4 regions of the Enterobacter chinensis genome follow, and region 3 is predicted to be linked to each of the others. Evidence: predicted binding sites of a transcription regulator. Region 3 holds the regulator's gene; each other region holds the start of a gene.
What was found. The regulator CRP, encoded in region 3, controls carbon source genes, mostly activating them, when cyclic AMP is high. The targets are predictions, from matches to a motif close to ATGTGANNNNNNTCACAT.
Positions count from the first base shown of each region.

Region 1: PYW49_RS20095 (PTS mannitol transporter subunit IICBA) is a predicted target of CRP. The motif match lies at 1,542-1,559, and genes of this name have one in related genera.
Region 2: PYW49_RS02835 (sugar transporter) is a predicted target of CRP. The motif match lies at 1,691-1,708, and genes of this name have one in related genera.
Region 4: cdd (cytidine deaminase) is a predicted target of CRP. The motif match lies at 1,973-1,990, and genes of this name have one in related genera.

Region 1 is NZ_JARDVI010000007.1:209,988-214,191, reverse strand. Features, by position in the region: gene PYW49_RS20105 (HlyD family secretion protein) at 1-682, opposite strand, end outside; gene PYW49_RS20100 (DUF3302 domain-containing protein) at 685-1,041, opposite strand; gene PYW49_RS20095 (PTS mannitol transporter subunit IICBA) at 1,701-3,608, shown strand; gene mtlD (mannitol-1-phosphate 5-dehydrogenase) at 3,709-4,204, shown strand, end outside.
Region 2 is NZ_JARDVI010000001.1:565,750-569,953, reverse strand. Features, by position in the region: gene PYW49_RS02845 (PhzF family phenazine biosynthesis protein) at 1-790, opposite strand, end outside; gene PYW49_RS02850 (SDR family NAD(P)-dependent oxidoreductase) at 1-2, shown strand, start outside; gene PYW49_RS02840 (PhzF family phenazine biosynthesis protein) at 818-1,606, opposite strand; gene PYW49_RS02835 (sugar transporter) at 1,784-2,980, shown strand; gene PYW49_RS02830 (MarC family NAAT transporter) at 3,065-3,730, opposite strand; gene marR (multiple antibiotic resistance transcriptional regulator MarR) at 3,986-4,204, shown strand, end outside.
Region 3 is NZ_JARDVI010000008.1:48,436-52,639, forward strand. Features, by position in the region: gene PYW49_RS20905 (hydrolase) at 1-34, shown strand, start outside; gene PYW49_RS20910 (YheU family protein) at 31-249, shown strand; gene PYW49_RS20915 (phosphoribulokinase) at 280-1,149, shown strand; gene PYW49_RS20920 (OsmC family protein) at 1,229-1,633, opposite strand; gene crp (cAMP-activated global transcriptional regulator CRP) at 1,945-2,577, shown strand; gene PYW49_RS20930 (YccS/YhfK family putative transporter) at 2,635-4,204, shown strand, end outside.
Region 4 is NZ_JARDVI010000004.1:376,162-380,365, reverse strand. Features, by position in the region: gene map (type I methionyl aminopeptidase) at 1-628, opposite strand, end outside; gene PYW49_RS14470 (CidA/LrgA family protein) at 832-1,227, shown strand; gene PYW49_RS14465 (CidB/LrgB family autolysis modulator) at 1,224-1,919, shown strand; gene cdd (cytidine deaminase) at 2,049-2,933, shown strand; gene sanA (outer membrane permeability protein SanA) at 3,061-3,780, shown strand; gene PYW49_RS14450 (glutamine synthetase family protein) at 3,902-4,204, shown strand, end outside.

The DNA of each region.
Region 1 (4,204 bases), on a different contig from region 3:
CATTGCTCGGCGCACGCACCACGGTCTGATCCAGGTTGTATTTGGCTTCAGCAAGCTGAGCGCGCAGTGAGGCAATCTGCGACTGCTCGCCGTTCACCATGCTGTCTAACTGGCTTTGAATCTGCACCTGTTCAGCAACGGAGCCTTTTACCAGCGCATCCTGTGCCAGATAGTTCTGCCGCGCGTTGTCGATATCGCTTTCAGAGAAGGGATTCACCTTCGCCTGGCTGCCTTTCAGGTAGCGCTGATAATCTTTGTACAGGCGATCGCGCTCAGCGGAGACGCGCGTGGTATTGGCGACGGCTTCCGCCAGCTGCGCTTTCAGATTATCGATGTTGTGCGTCGCGGTCACCAGGTCAGCCTGGAGTCTGTCAACGCGCGCCTGATAACGGCCTGGATCCAGTTTAAATAACACTTCGCCTTTTTTAATGAGCTGGTTATTTTTATCGGTTACTTCACTTACCACGCCAGTCACCTGCGGCGTGATCGGAATAGAAATAACCGCTTTTTGCGCCGTAAAGGTATACGGATGGTTATAGTTCATTAGCAGAATAAGTCCGGCAACAATAAACACACCACCTAATGTCGCGGTGGCAAGCGTCCACTGGTTTACCGGAATACGGAATATTTTAAAAATCACCCAGGCAAATGCCACATAGGTCAAAATAATCAACAGATCCATGATTAGCGCTCCAGCGTGTTCTTATCAGCAGTAGGCTGTACTACGGCCAGCTTTTGTTCGAGTTCCGCCACGCGTTTGGCCAGCGCATCCATGCCCGGGACCTCATCAGGCTTTGTAATATGGTTTTGCATGCCCCAACCGCGGTCTTCACGGTACAGCGTGGCCCAAATCCACAGGAACGGCCAGATGGCATGAAGCGTAAACAGGCTAATCCACCCTGCCGTATGAATCGCATCGGCATGCGGGTGGTTACGCTTTTTGGCCATATTGTAAGGTATGTCATGAATGGCGATGATTCCGTAAAAAAGGACCAGAAATACAAAAATCAATACGCCAAGCGCAAAATAGTTGAGAAACATATTCTCCTCACTTAAACAACGTCAATTCATTAAATTAATATAACAGTACGCAACCTAATTAATTTTTATAAAAACGGGGTGGTACTTATTATTTCCAGAGCCGGGGAGTATGGGTTTTTATAATATCTCCATGCAAGTTTATAAGCGTGTCAAAATATATCCTGAATAATAATAGACTTAACCTTACAATATGAGCGTAATCCACCTTTTAACTTTTCGCCATACCACACATCAAAAGTGGTTTTTTAGCTTTACGTGTTGCGCTATGCCATCCTGAAACAGAATCGCTAAGCAAAGTTTGCCGCCGATCGCAGCTGGAGAAATCTGCATAAAAATATTTTGTGAAATCAGTCACAATCCAGAAACAAACACACAATACCAAAACGTGACGACAATCACATAAACAGGTGGTTTTTGCGTTATTTCTCGGCATCGTATTTTTTTTGTCCACTGTTTTTGTGATTCAGATCACCTCATTGAATGCCACACCCCCTACATTTACGTGATGCGCATCACACAAATTTTCGCTATCTGGACAGTTGAACGATTCAGTGCCAGATTTCACAGCATCAGAACAGGGTCCGGCTACCTCTGCCGCCGCACATTAACGATAAACCTCGGGCCGCAAGCCTAAGCGTAAACATAAGAAGGGGTGTTTTATGTCATCCGATTTCAAGATCAAAGTTCAAAGCTTTGGTCGTTTCCTCAGCAACATGGTGATGCCAAATATCGGCGCGTTTATCGCGTGGGGTATCATCACTGCATTGTTCATTCCGACAGGGTGGTTGCCTAACGAGACGCTGGCGAAACTTGTTGGCCCAATGATTACCTATCTCCTGCCGCTGCTCATCGGTTTCACCGGTGGTCGTCTGGTGGGCGGTGACCGTGGTGGCGTCGTGGGGGCTATCACCACCATGGGTGTTATCGTCGGTGCGGATATGCCGATGTTCCTCGGTGCGATGATTGCCGGTCCTCTGGGCGGCTGGGCGATTAAGAAATTCGACGTCTGGGTTGATGGTAAGATCAAATCCGGCTTCGAAATGCTGGTGAACAACTTCTCTGCGGGCATCATCGGGATGATCCTCGCGATTCTGGCGTTCCTCGGCATTGGCCCTGCGGTTGAAGTGCTGTCTAAAATTCTGGCAGCGGGCGTTAACTTTATGGTGGCGCATGACATGCTGCCGCTGGCGTCTATCTTCGTTGAACCAGCGAAAATCCTGTTCCTGAACAACGCCATTAACCACGGTATCTTCTCGCCGCTGGGTATTCAGCAGTCTCATGACCTCGGCAAGTCCATCTTCTTCCTGATTGAAGCGAACCCAGGTCCGGGTATGGGCGTTCTGCTGGCGTACATGTTCTTTGGCCGTGGCAGCGCGAAACAGTCAGCTGGCGGTGCGGCTATCATTCACTTCCTGGGCGGTATCCACGAAATTTACTTCCCGTACGTGCTGATGAACCCACGTCTGATCCTGGCCGTTATCCTCGGCGGTATGACCGGCGTGTTCACCCTGAGCGTGCTGGGCGGTGGTCTGGTTTCTCCTGCCTCCCCGGGTTCCATCCTGGCGGTACTGGCGATGACGCCAAAAGGGGCTTACTTCGCGAACATCGCGGCCATCTGTGCGGCAATGGCGGTCTCCTTCGTTGTCTCTTCTATCCTGCTGAAAACCAGCAAAGTGAAAGAAGACGACGATATCGAAGCGGCAACGCGTCGTATGCACGACATGAAAGCCGAATCCAAAGGCGCGACCCCACTGGCGGCGGGCGACGTATCTAACGACCTGAGCCACGTGCGTAAAATCATCGTTGCCTGTGATGCCGGTATGGGTTCCAGCGCAATGGGTGCAGGCGTGCTGCGTAAGAAAGTGCAGGATGCGGGCCTGACCAACATCTCCGTGACCAACAGCGCCATTAACAGCCTGCCACCGGATGTTGACCTGGTGATTACGCACCGTGACCTGACCGAACGCGCCATGCGCCAGGTACCGCAGGCACAGCACATCTCACTGACCAACTTCCTCGACAGCGGTCTGTACACTAACCTGACCGAACGTCTGGTTGCCGCGCAGCGTCACGAAGACAACGAAGTGAAAGTACGCTCCAGCCTGCAGGACAGCTTTGACGAGAGCAACGCCCACCTGTTCAAACTGGGTGCCGAGAACATCTTCCTCGGTCGTACAGCGGCGACCAAAGAAGAAGCGATTCGCTTTGCCGGTGAGCAGCTGGTGAAAGGCGGTTACGTTCAGCCTGAATATGTTGACGCGATGCTGGAACGCGAAAAACTGACGCCAACCTACCTGGGCGAATCCATCGCGGTGCCGCACGGAACGGTTGAAGCGAAAGATCGCGTCCTGAAAACCGGCGTCGTATTCTGTCAGTACCCGCAGGGCGTGCGCTTCGGTGAAGAAGAAGATGACATTGCCCGTCTGGTGATTGGTATCGCCGCTCGCAACAACGAGCACATTCAGGTGATTACCAGCCTGACCAACGCGCTGGATGATGAGTCCGTCATTGAGCGCCTGGCACAGACTGAAAGCGTTGAAGAAGTTCTGGCACTGCTCAACAAATAACGGTACTCCTCCCTCTCCCCCATGGGGAGAGGGCTAGGGTGAGGGGAAAAGTTCCTGACCCCAGCCCTCTCGGGTAAAAACATTGATAAAGGTTAACACTATGAAAGCATTACATTTTGGCGCAGGTAATATCGGTCGTGGTTTTATCGGTAAACTGCTGGCAGACGCGGGCATTACGCTGACATTCGCCGATGTGAATCAGGTCGTCCTGGATGCCCTGAATGCCCGTCATAGCTATCAGGTTCATGTGGTAGGAGAAAACGAGCAGGTTGAGACGGTATCTGGCGTCAACGCGGTAAGCAGCATCGGCGAAGATGTTATCGACCTGATCGCCAGCGTCGATCTGGTGACCACTGCCGTGGGCCCGGTCGTGCTGGAGCGCATCGCCCCTGCCGTCGCAAAAGGTCTGGCAAAACGCAAAGCACAGGGCATCGACACCCCGCTGAACATCATTGCCTGCGAAAACATGGTGCGCGGCACCACGCAGCTGAAAGGCCACGTGCTCAACGCTGTAGCAGACGAAGACAAGGCCTGGGTTGAAGCACACGTGGGTTTTGTCGATTCCGCCGTTGACCGTATCGTGCCGCCGTCAGAAT
Region 2 (4,204 bases), on a different contig from region 3:
AGCGCAGGAAGATACGCCCTTTCAGATACAGGGTAGCCTGGCCGCCAATCAGCACCCGGTCGCCCTTCAGTTCGCAGCGCAGATCCCCGCCACGGTACGACACCTGGCGGGCGTTCAGTGATGTTTTACCCAGCTTTTCGCTCCAGTACGGGATCAGCATGCTGTGAGCGGATCCGGTGACCGGATCTTCCGGCACCCCTTCCCCCGGGCAGAAGAAGCGGCTGACGAAGTCATACTGGTCTCCCGGCGCCGTCACGCAGACCATTTTATCCAGCGGAAGCATCGCCCCAATATCCGGCGTTAACGCTTCCACCTGCTGCTGACTCTCCAGCACGACCATGTAATCGCGTCCGGCGCGCACCTCTTTCGCCCCGGTAATGCCCAGCGCGCTAAACAGCACCTCTGGTGGGTTTTCGACGACTTCCGTCGCCCACGCGGGGAAGTTCAGCGTCAGCCAGTCGCCGCTGCGTTTGACGGTTAGCTCGCCGACAAAGCGCGTGGTGAAGGTGATCTCGGTATGCGGATAATCAAGATATTCGAAAATGACGTGTGATGCAGCCAGCGTAGCATGACCGCAGAGGTTAATTTCACCCAGCGTGGTAAACCAGCGCAGTTCATACCCACCGTCGATGCGCACGAAAAAGGCGGTCTCCGACTGGTTATGCTGCTGCGCCATTTTGAGCAGCGTCTCGTCCGGCAGCCACTCTTGCAGAGGACATACCGCTGCGGCGTTGCCGCCAAAGGTTTTGTCGCTGAAGGCATCCACCAGATAAAAATCAATTTCCTGCATTGTCTCTTCCTCTCTTGTTATGGCTATTTAGCGCAGAAAAACTGTGCCTTTCAGATAAAGTGTGGCCTGCCCGCCCATCAGCACGCGCGCTCCTTTCAGCTCACAGCGCACATCGCCGCCTCGCGCTGAAACCTGGCGGGCAAACATCGTCGTTTTGCCCAGCTTTTCGCTCCAGTACGGGATCAGCATCGTGTGTGCGGAGCCGGTGACCGGGTCTTCCGGGACGGATACCCCCGGGGAGAAAAAGCGGCTGACAAAATCGTATTCATCCTCACCCCGCGCCGTAACGCTCACTTTATGTTCGCCTGGCGTCATCGCCGAAATGTCTGGCGTGAGGGCTTCAACCTGCTGGCGATTGTCCAGAACAATCAGCCAGGCGCGCCCTTTACGGGCTTCAACGTAGCGGCTGATGCCCAACGCCGAGAGCATCTCCGGCGGGGGCGTCTCTTCCTGGGTAGGGCATGCCGGGAAGTCCAGCGTCATCCACTCTCCTTCCCGGCTGACCGTCAGGCGGCCAGACGCGGTATCAAAGTGGATCCGCGAATCAGGGTAATCCAGCTCAGTAAACAGGACGTACGCCGCCGCGAGCGTAGCATGACCGCAGAGATTGACTTCGGTCAGCGTGGTAAACCAGCGTAGCTCAATGCCGCCTTTACTGCAGACGAAAAAGGCCGTCTCTGACTGGTTATGCTGCTGCGCCAGTTTCAGTAAGGTCTCATCGGGTAACCACGCTTTCAGCGGACAAACGGCGGCAGGGTTGCCTCCAAATGATGTATCGCTGAACGCATCGACCAGATAAAAATCAATCTCCTGCATTGTCTTACCGCCTGTTTTTATTGCGTTGTTCTTTTATATTCAATGAAAACAGCGTTCCCGGCTACCGCTTTCATAAGGTAAATATTGAGATCTACATCACATAATGGTTGAGTTTTCGCCGTTCGACGTTTTAAGATCGTCTCCTCTTCTTTTCAGCAACGAATCTCCGACATCCCTATGACAACGAACACAGTTTCCCGCAAGGTTGCGTGGCTACGCGTGGTCACGCTGGCCATTGCCGCGTTTATTTTTAACACCACAGAATTTGTTCCGGTTGGGCTGTTGTCTGACATCGCTGAAAGTTTCCAGATGGAAACGGCTCAGGTGGGCATTATGTTGACCATCTACGCCTGGGTGGTGGCGCTGATGTCCTTGCCGTTTATGCTGCTGACCAGCCAGATAGAACGCCGCAAGCTGCTGATCGGTCTGTTCGTGCTGTTCATTGCCAGCCATGTCCTGTCGTTTATGGCGTGGAATTTTACGGTGCTGGTCATTAGCCGCATCGGTATTGCCTTTGCCCATGCGGTGTTCTGGTCGATCACCGCGTCGCTGGCTATTCGCCTGGCGCCGGCGGGTAAACGCGCTCAGGCGCTGAGTCTGCTGGCTACCGGTACCGCGCTGGCGATGGTGCTGGGTCTGCCGATTGGCCGCATCGTGGGACAATACTTCGGCTGGCGTACCACCTTCTTCGCCATCGGCATGGGCGCGCTGATTACCCTGGTGTGCCTGATAAAACTGCTGCCCGCGCTGCCCAGCGAGCATTCCGGCTCGCTGAAAAGCCTGCCGCTGCTGATGCGCCGCCCTGCGCTGCTGAGCATCTACCTGCTGACCGCCATCGTGGTGACGGCCCATTACACGGCGTACAGCTACATTGAACCGTTTGTGCAGGTTGTGGCGGGCTTTAGCGCGAACTTTGCCACCGTTTTACTGCTGATCCTCGGCGGAGCGGGCATAATTGGCAGCGTGCTGTTTGGTAAGCTGGGTAACCGCCATGCCTCCCTGCTGGTGAGCAGCGCCATTGGCCTGCTGCTGGCCTGCCTGCTGCTGCTGATGCCCGCCGCGGGCAGCGAGAGCCATCTGGCGATCCTCAGCCTGTTCTGGGGCGTGGCGATCATGGTTATTGGCCTGGGCATGCAGGTGAAAGTGCTGGCTCTGGCGCCGGATGCAACGGACGTGGCGATGTCGCTGTTCTCCGGGATTTTCAATCTGGGTATTGGCGCGGGGGCGCTGGTGGGAAATCAGGTCAGCCTGCACGTGTCGATGTCGGCGATTGGCTATCTGGGTGCCATTCCGGCACTGGTGGCGCTTATCTGGTCAGTGCTCATCTTCCGTAAATGGCCGGTGGCACTGGAGGAACAAGGGCAGCATGGGTGAGCCTTCTTGCCGGGTGGCGGCTTCGCCTTACCCGGCCTACAAAACCCGTAGGCCCGTGCAAGCGAAGCGCCGCCGGGCAAGACATCAGTGATAGGTCTTAATAATTTCCAGCACGCCGTTAATAATAAACTGCACGCCCATACAGACCAGTAAGAAGCCCATCAGACGGGAAATCGCCTCGATACCGCCCTTGCCAACCCAGCGCATAATGGCGCCGGAGCTGCGCAGTGACGCCCACACGATAACCCCGATAATCGCAAAAATCAGCGGCGGTGCAACCGTCAGCACCCAGTCAGGGAAAGTTGCGCTGTCGCGCACCGTCGACGCGGAGCTGATGATCATCGCAATGGTACCCGGCCCCGCAGTGCTCGGCATGGCAATCGGCACAAACGCAATATTCGCACTCGGTTCGGTTTCCAGCTCTTCGGATTTGCTGGCCGCCTCCGGCGACTCATGGGCCTTTTGCGCCGGGAACAGCATGCGGAAACCGATAAAGGCCACAATCAGCCCCCCGGCGATACGCAGGCCAGGGATGGAAATCCCAAAGGTGTTCATCACCACCTGTCCGGCGTAGTAGGCCACCATCATGATGGCAAACACATACACCGAGGCCATCATCGACTGATGGTTGCGCTCGGCGCTGTTCATATTCCCTGCCAGCCCGAGGAACAGCGCCACCGTCGTTAACGGGTTAGCCAACGGCAGCAAGACCACCAGCCCAAGGCTGATTGCTTTTATTAAATCCAACATAGTGCGTTGTTGTCCTTATCCATATTTAACACAGCAATTATAGGGTGAAAGTGTGACATTCAGCCATGGGCGCAACGTAACGATTATTTTCCTCCAGAAATGATAACTGACAGTTATCTATCTGATTTGAAAGACCTCAAAAATAGTTCATGAAACGTTTTAGCAATTCGTGGCATCGGCTAATTCATTCAGTTGACTTATACTTGCCTGAGCAATAATATCTGCCGTGACTAACTACTTGCCAGGGCAACCATTGTGAAAAGCACCAGTGATATCTTTAACGACGTTGTTCCGCTGGGTCGTCTTATTCATATGGTAAATCAGAAAAAAGATCGCCTGCTCAACGACTATCTGTCACCGCTGGATATCACCGCGACACAGTTCAAAGTGCTGTGTTCCATTCGCTGCGAAGTGTGTATCACACCGGTTGAGCTGAAAAAGGTGCTCTCTGTCGATCTGGGTGCGTTAACCCGC
Region 3 (4,204 bases):
CTGGCTAACCCCTTATCTGGACGGTGCAAAATGATTATTCCCTGGCAGGATCTGGCTCCCGAAACGCTCGATAATCTGATTGAAAGCTTTGTATTACGCGAAGGCACCGATTATGGTGAACAGGAACGCTCGCTTGAGCAAAAGGTCAACGATGTAAAGCGCCAGCTGAAAAGCGGCGACGTATTGCTGGTGTGGTCAGAACTGCATGAGACGGTCAATATCATGCCCCGCAACGCGTTTCACGGCTGATCTTCCAACCTTTTCAGTCAGGGAGTTGCTATGTCTGCCAGACATCCGGTTATTGCCGTTACGGGGTCGAGTGGTGCGGGAACCACCACCACCAGCCTCGCATTTCGCAAGATTTTCGCCCAGCTGAATCTCCGTGCGGCGGAGGTCGAAGGCGATAGCTTTCACCGCTACACACGTCCGGAGATGGACATGGCCATCCGTAAGGCGCGCGATCTGGGTAAACACATCAGCTACTTCGGCCCGGAAGCCAATGACTTCGGCCTGCTGGAACAAACCTTTCTGGAATACGGTAAGAGCGGCAAAGGGCAGTCCCGCAAGTATCTGCATACCTATGATGAAGCCGTGCCCTGGAATCAGGTGCCGGGCACCTTCACCCCCTGGCAGCCGCTGCCGGAACCCACCGATGTGCTGTTTTACGAAGGATTACACGGCGGCGTGGTCACGCCTCAACACGACGTGGCGCGTCACGTGGATCTGCTGGTCGGGGTGGTCCCTATCGTTAACCTGGAGTGGATCCAGAAGCTGACGCGTGACATGAGCGAGCGCGGCCACTCGCGCGAGGCGGTGATGGATTCCGTCGTTCGTTCAATGGAAGACTACATCAATTACTTAACGCCGCAATTCTCCCGCACGCACATTAACTTCCAGCGCGTGCCGACGGTGGACACCTCCAACCCGTTCGCCGCCAAAACGATACCGTCCCTGGATGAGAGCTTTGTGGTGATCCATTTCCGCAATCTTGAAGGTATCGATTACCCCTGGCTGCTGGCGATGCTGCAGGGCTCATTTATTTCGCACATGAATACGTTGGTAGTGCCGGGCGGGAAAATGGTGCTGGCGATGGAATTAATCATGACGCCGCTGGTGGAGCGGTTGATGGAAGGGAAGCAGATCGCATAATCAGTTTTGCCCGGTGGCGCTGCGCTTACCGGGCCAACAATCCGTAGGGCGGGTAAGCGCAGCGCCACCCGCCAAAAGATTAAGCCTCGATCACTTCATACGAATGGGTAATTTTTACCGCTTTCTCCAGCATTAACGCCACAGAGCAGTACTTCTCCGCAGACAGGTCCACCGCACGCGAGACCGCCGCGTCTTTCAGTTCTTTACCGGTGACAACAAAGTGCAGATTAATGTGGGTGAACAGGCGTGGCGCCTCTTCGCGACGTTCTGAGGTGAGTTTAACCTCGCAATCTGTCACGTCATGACGACCTTTTTGCAAAATCGACACTACGTCAATCGCACTGCATCCACCTGCTGCCATCAGCACCATTTCCATTGGGCTTGGTGCTTTGTCGCCGGAGTTACCATCCATCAAAATCTGGTGTCCTGACGCGGACTCGCCCAGGAACGTTAAACCTTCAACCCACTTCACGCGCGCTTGCATATTTTTGAACTCCAACGTTGCATTTTTGGTGACAGATTACGCGTGTGTTACATTTCTCGCAATGGAAGGCGACCTGCATCATGCTGAAGCGAGACACCAGGAGACACGCGGCGAAAGCTATGCTAAAACACTCAGGATGCTACAGTAATACATTGACGTTACACGTGTATGCAGAGGACATCAAACTTTACTGGCTGCGAAACGTTACGGTAGCCGACTTCCCAGGGTATGGGTAAGAATTCGATTGCAACCCCAGAGTCCGGATGCATCTGATGACTCTGGTGACAGCTTATAACAGAGGATAACAGCGCATGGTGCTTGGCAAACCGCAAACAGACCCGACTCTCGAATGGTTCTTGTCTCATTGCCACATTCATAAGTACCCATCGAAGAGCACGCTGATTCACCAGGGTGAAAAAGCGGAAACGTTGTATTACATCGTTAAAGGCTCGGTGGCAGTGCTGATCAAAGATGAAGAAGGGAAAGAAATGATCCTTTCTTATCTGAACCAGGGCGATTTCATCGGTGAACTGGGCCTGTTTGAAGAGGGCCAGGAACGTAGCGCCTGGGTTCGTGCAAAGACAGCATGTGAAGTGGCTGAAATTTCTTACAAGAAGTTCCGTCAGCTGATTCAGGTTAACCCTGACATCCTGATGCGTCTTTCTTCCCAGATGGCGCGCCGTCTGCAGGTCACCTCAGAGAAAGTGGGTAACCTCGCCTTCCTGGACGTGACCGGCCGTATTGCGCAGACCCTGCTGAACCTGGCGAAACAGCCAGACGCAATGACCCACCCGGACGGCATGCAAATTAAAATTACCCGTCAGGAAATTGGTCAGATCGTTGGTTGTTCCCGTGAGACAGTAGGCCGTATCCTGAAAATGCTGGAAGATCAAAACCTGATCTCCGCCCACGGTAAAACCATCGTGGTCTACGGAACGCGTTAATTCCGCTTAAACGGCGTGCCACCACAAGGTGTCACGCCGTTTTTGTCTCTACTCCCCATGTGGCGCAGGCTGATCTATCACCCGGAAGTTAACTACGCACTGCGACAAACGCTGGTGTTATGTCTTCCTGTGGCCGTAGGCCTGATCCTCGGACATCTTCAGCAAGGCCTGCTGTTTTCTCTCGTCCCTGCCTGCTGCAACATTGCCGGTCTGGACACGCCGCATAAGCGCTTTTTCAAACGCCTGATTATTGGCGGCTGCCTGTTTGCGGGCTGTAGCCTCGCCGTACAGCTTCTGCTTGCCCGGGATATTCCGCTGCCGCTGATTCTGACCGTGCTGGCCATGACCCTCGGCGTCACGGCCGAAATCAGCTCGCTGCATGCCCGCCTGCTTCCCGCCTCATTGATTGCGGCCATTTTCACGCTTAGCCTCGCCGGAAATATGCCGGTGTGGGAGCCGCTGCTGATCTACGCCCTGGGAACGCTGTGGTACGGGCTGTTTAACTGGTTTTGGTTCTGGCTGTGGCGCGAACAGCCGCTGCGTGAATCCCTGAGCCTGCTCTATGTGCAGCTGGCGGATTACTGCGAAGCCAAATACACCCTGCTCACCCAGCATACCGATCCGGAAAAATCCTTGCCGCCGCTGCTGACGCGCCAGCAAAAGGTGGTGGATCTGATAAGCCAGTGCTATCAGCAGCTGCATATGCTCGCCGCCAACAAGAACCACGAATACAAACGGCTGCTGCGCACCTTCCAGGTTGGGCTGGATCTGCAGGAGCATATCTCCGTTAGCCTTCACCACCCGCAAGAGGTGCAAAAGCTGGTCGAGCGCAGCCACGCCGAAGCGGTGATCCGCTGGAACGCGCAGACCGTGTCGGCGCGCCTGCGGGTCCTGGCTGACGATATTCTCTACCACCGCTACCCCACGCGCTTTAACATGGAAAAACAGCTCGGCGCACTGGAGAAAATCGCGCGCCAGCATCCGGATAACCCGGTCGGCCAGTTTGCCGCCTGGCACTTCAGCCGCATCGCCCGCGTGCTGCGTACACAGCGCCCGCTTTACCCCCGCGATCTGATGGCGGATAAGCAAAAGCGGCTTCCGTTATTGCCCGCGCTCAGAAGCTATCTTTCTCTTAAATCTTCCGCTCTGCGCAACGCCGCCAGAATTAGCGTTATGCTCAGTACCGCCAGCCTGATGGGCATGGCGCTGCATCTGCCAAAACCCTACTGGATCTTAATGACCGTGCTGTTTGTCACCCAGAACGGTTACGGCGCTACGCGGGTGCGTATTCTGCATCGGGCCGGCGGAACGATGGCGGGGCTGATTATTGCGGGCGTGACGCTGCACTTCCACGTGCCGGAAGGTTATACCCTGGCAGGGATGCTGGCGATTACGCTGGTAAGCTACCTGATTATCCGCAAAAACTACGGCTGGGCGATGGTGGGCTTCACGGTGACGGCGGTATACACACTGCAGCTGCTCACGCTCAATGGCGAACAGTTTATTGTCGCCAGGCTGATTGATACCCTGATCGGCTGCCTGATTGCCTTTGGCGGCATGGTCTGGCTGTGGCCGCAGTGGCAAAGCGGGCTGCTCAGGCAGAACGCTCACGACGCGCTGGAGGCCG
Region 4 (4,204 bases), on a different contig from region 3:
GATTCACCATCGGCTCAATGGTAAACACCATCCCTTCCTGCAGAACTGCCCCTTCACCCGGCTTACCGTAGTGCAGCACCTGCGGATCTTCGTGCATCTCTTTACCTACGCCGTGTCCGCAATATTCGCGCACCACGCTGTAACCGTTACCTTCGACGTGCGTCTGGATGGCGTGACCAATGTCCCCCAGCGTCGCGCCGGGCTTCACGACCTTGATCCCTTTCCACATGGCTTCATAGGTCTTTTTCACCAGTCGACGCGCCAGCGGTGATACCTCACCAATCAGGTACATTTTACTGGAGTCGGCAATCATGCCGTCTTTCTCAAGAGTGATATCCACATTCACGATTGAGCCCGATTTCAGGTGCTCGGACGCTTTGGGAATACCGTGGCATACCACCTCGTTAATAGAAGTATTCAGCACATAGGGGAAATCATACTGACCTTTGCTGGCCGGACGGGAATGGAGTTGATTCACAATAAAATCTTCAACCTGATTGTTAATCGCCATCGTCGTGACGCCGGGTGCGATAAAGCCGTCTAACATGGTAAAGACGGAGGCCAGCAGCTCCCCGGCATGCCGTTGCCGGGCAAGCTCATCGGCGGTTTTAATGATGATTGACGACATTGAGTATCTCCTGCGTCGTGATGCTTAATCACTTGATTCATAAATAAAACAAATACTGGCATTTAAACGGGAGGCTGTCCATTTGTCGAAATGCCGGACGTTCCATTCTGGAATGTCTGGTATGCTCAAAATTCATGATGTGATCCGTGGCACATTTCTAGGTTTAATTGTATGATGAATGCGTTTCAGCAAGGACTATCACCATGAGTAAATCATTGAACATTATCTGGCAATATCTGCGCGCATTCGTCCTGATTTACGCCTGTCTGTATGCCGGGATTTTCATCGCTTCGCTGCTGCCCATCACCATTCCCGGCAGCATTATCGGTATGCTGATCCTCTTTGTTTTGCTGGCATTGCAAATCCTGCCCGCAAAGTGGGTCAACCCCGGCTGCTTCGTACTCATTCGCTATATGGCGCTGCTTTTCGTGCCTATCGGTGTTGGGGTCATGCAGTATTTTGATCTGCTCAAAGCCCAGTTCGGCCCGATTGTGGTCTCCTGCGCGGTCAGTACGCTGGTGGTTTTCCTGGTGGTGAGCTGGAGTTCACATCTGGTGCATGGCGAACGTAACGTGATTGGGGAGAAAACAAAGAAATGATGGCCAATATCTGGTGGTCGCTGCCGTTAACCCTGGCGGTGTTCTTCGCCGCTCGCAAACTTGCCGCACGCTTCAAAATGCCCTTGCTGAACCCGCTTCTGGTGGCGATGGTGGTGATTATTCCGTTCCTGCTGCTCACCGGCATTCCTTATGAACGCTACTTTGCCGGCAGCAAAATTTTAAACGACCTGCTGCAGCCCGCCGTTGTCGCGCTGGCCTTTCCGCTTTATGAGCAGCTGCACCAGATCCGCGCTCGCTGGAAATCCATCATTACGATCTGTTTTGTGGGCAGCCTTGTGGCGATGATCACCGGGACGTCGGTGGCACTGTTGATGGGGGCCTCCCCGCAGATTGCGGCCTCTATCCTGCCTAAATCGGTGACCACGCCTATTGCGATGGCGGTTGGCGGCAGCCTCGGCGGTATTCCGGCCATCAGCGCGATGTGCGTTATTTTCGTCGGTATTCTCGGCGCGGTGTTTGGTCACACCCTGCTGAACGCGATGCGTATTCATACTAAGGCGGCACGGGGACTGTCGATGGGCACCGCCTCGCACGCGCTGGGCACCGCCCGCTGTGCGGAGCTGGATTATCAGGAAGGGGCGTTTAGCTCCCTGGCGCTGGTGATCTGCGGGATTATCACCTCCCTGCTGGCCCCGTTCATTTTCCCGCTAATTCTGGCGGTAATGGGCTAAAATTTGCGATGCGTCGCGCAAATTTCATTTTGATTTCATAAGTTGCATACATAATGAGAAGTGGATCACATATAAAGCCCTGACGGCTCCGTAAACTACCGATCCATTAACCTTTATGAGGCAAACGCCATGCACCCACGTTTTCAAGCTGCTTTCGCCCAGCTTGCAGAGAATTTGCAGTCAGCCCTGGCTCCCGTTCTGGCAGATGCACACTTCCCCGCCCTGCTGACGGCTGAGCAGGTCACGATGCTGAAACAGGCAACGGGACTGGACGAAGACGCGCTGGCTTTCGCACTGCTCCCCCTGGCCGCCGCCTGCGCGCGTGCCGATCTCTCCCACTTCAACGTCGGGGCCATCGCGCGTGGCGTCAGCGGCAGCTGGTACTTCGGCGGCAATATGGAGTTCCTGGGCGCAACCATGCAGCAAACCGTTCACGCCGAGCAGAGCGCCATCAGTCACGCCTGGCTGCGCGGTGAAAAAGCGCTGAGCGCCATTACCGTGAACTACACCCCCTGCGGCCACTGCCGTCAGTTCATGAACGAGCTGAACAGCGGGCTGCAGCTGCGCATCAACCTGCCGGGTCGCGCGCCGCACACGCTGGCGGATTACCTGCCAGACGCGTTTGGCCCGAAAGATCTGGAGATCAAAACGCTGCTGATGGACGAGCAGGACCACGGTTTCGCCCTGTCCGGCGATGACCTGAGCCAGGCGGCCATTCGCGCTGCCAACAAGAGCCACACGCCGTACAGCAAGGCCCCTAGCGGCGTAGCGCTGCAGTGCCGCGATGGCCGTATCTTTAGCGGCAGCTATGCAGAAAACGCCGCGTTTAACCCAACGCTGCCGCCGCTGCAGGGCGCACTCAACCTGCTGAGCCTGAACGGCTATGACTATCCTGACATTCAGCGCGCCATTCTGGCAGAAATTGCCGATGCTCCGCTGATTCAGTGGGATGCGACCGCCGCGACGCTTAAAGCGCTGGGCTGCACGACGATTGACCGCGTACTGCTTGCGTAATCCTTCCGGCGGGCAGAAATGCCCGCCCGTTTGCTGAAAAACCCCTCAGTTGAGTCGCTGTTTCTTGCGCTAACCAGGCGGGTAAAGTAGCCTGAGTTAAATTTCACCTTCGGTACGAGCCATCTGCATGTTAAAGCGCGTTTTTTACAGCCTGTCTGTCCTGGTCGGCATACTGCTGTTGATCGTGCTGGGCCTCGATCGCTGGATGAGCTGGAAAACCGCCCCCTACATCTTTGATGACCTGCAGGACCTGCCTTATCGTCAGGTTGGCGTGGTGCTCGGCACCGCCAAGTATTACCGCACCGGCGTCATTAACCAGTATTACCGTTACCGCATTCAGGGCGCGCTGAACGCCTACAACAGCGGCAAGGTGAACTACCTGCTGTTAAGCGGGGATAACGCCCTGCAAAGCTACAACGAACCGGTGACGATGCGTAAGGACTTGATTGCCGCGGGCGTGGATCCTGCCGATATCGTGCTCGACTACGCCGGGTTCCGCACTTTGGATTCCATCGTGCGCACGCGCAAAGTCTTCGACACCAATGACTTCATCATCATTACCCAGCGCTTCCACTGCGAGCGCGCTCTGTTTATCGCCCTGCATATGGGCATTCAGGCGCAGTGCTACGCGGTGCCGTCGCCAAAAGATATGCTGAGCGTGCGCGTCCGCGAGTTTGGTGCTCGTTTTGGCGCCCTGGCTGACCTCTATATCTTCAAACGCGAACCGCGCTTTTTAGGCCCGCTGGTGCCGATTCCGGCGATGCATGAAGTGCCGGAAGACGCCCAGGGTTACCCTGCCGTCACGCCAGAACAGCTGCTTGATATGCAGAAAAAAGAGAAAAAATAGGTTCGCCTTTATACTTTCTTTACGCCGGTCCTGACGCTTTTTATCCCCCCTTTACGCCGGCTCTTTTAAGCTGAGTTCACTGCCGCTACGGCTTCATTGAAGAATGACTATGAACTCGATAATGAATGCGTTTTTCCTGAAAAGTCTCCGTCCGTATTTTAACTTTCCCGGTTTATCACTCCCTGGCGCACTCAATTCTGGCCTCTGGCTTGATCAAAAAATTGACGCCCTGCAGCACAACATTGCAGTGGAGGTGGCAGATTATCTGGAACGCTACCCGCAGACGAAACACGTTGACGTTTACCTGAACGATATCAACGGCACGATGCGCGGCAAGCGCCTCTCGGTAGAGAGCATGCTATCTCTGGAAAACGGCTGTTATTTTCCCCTTTCCGTCTACTCGATGGACCAGAAAGGCAAAATC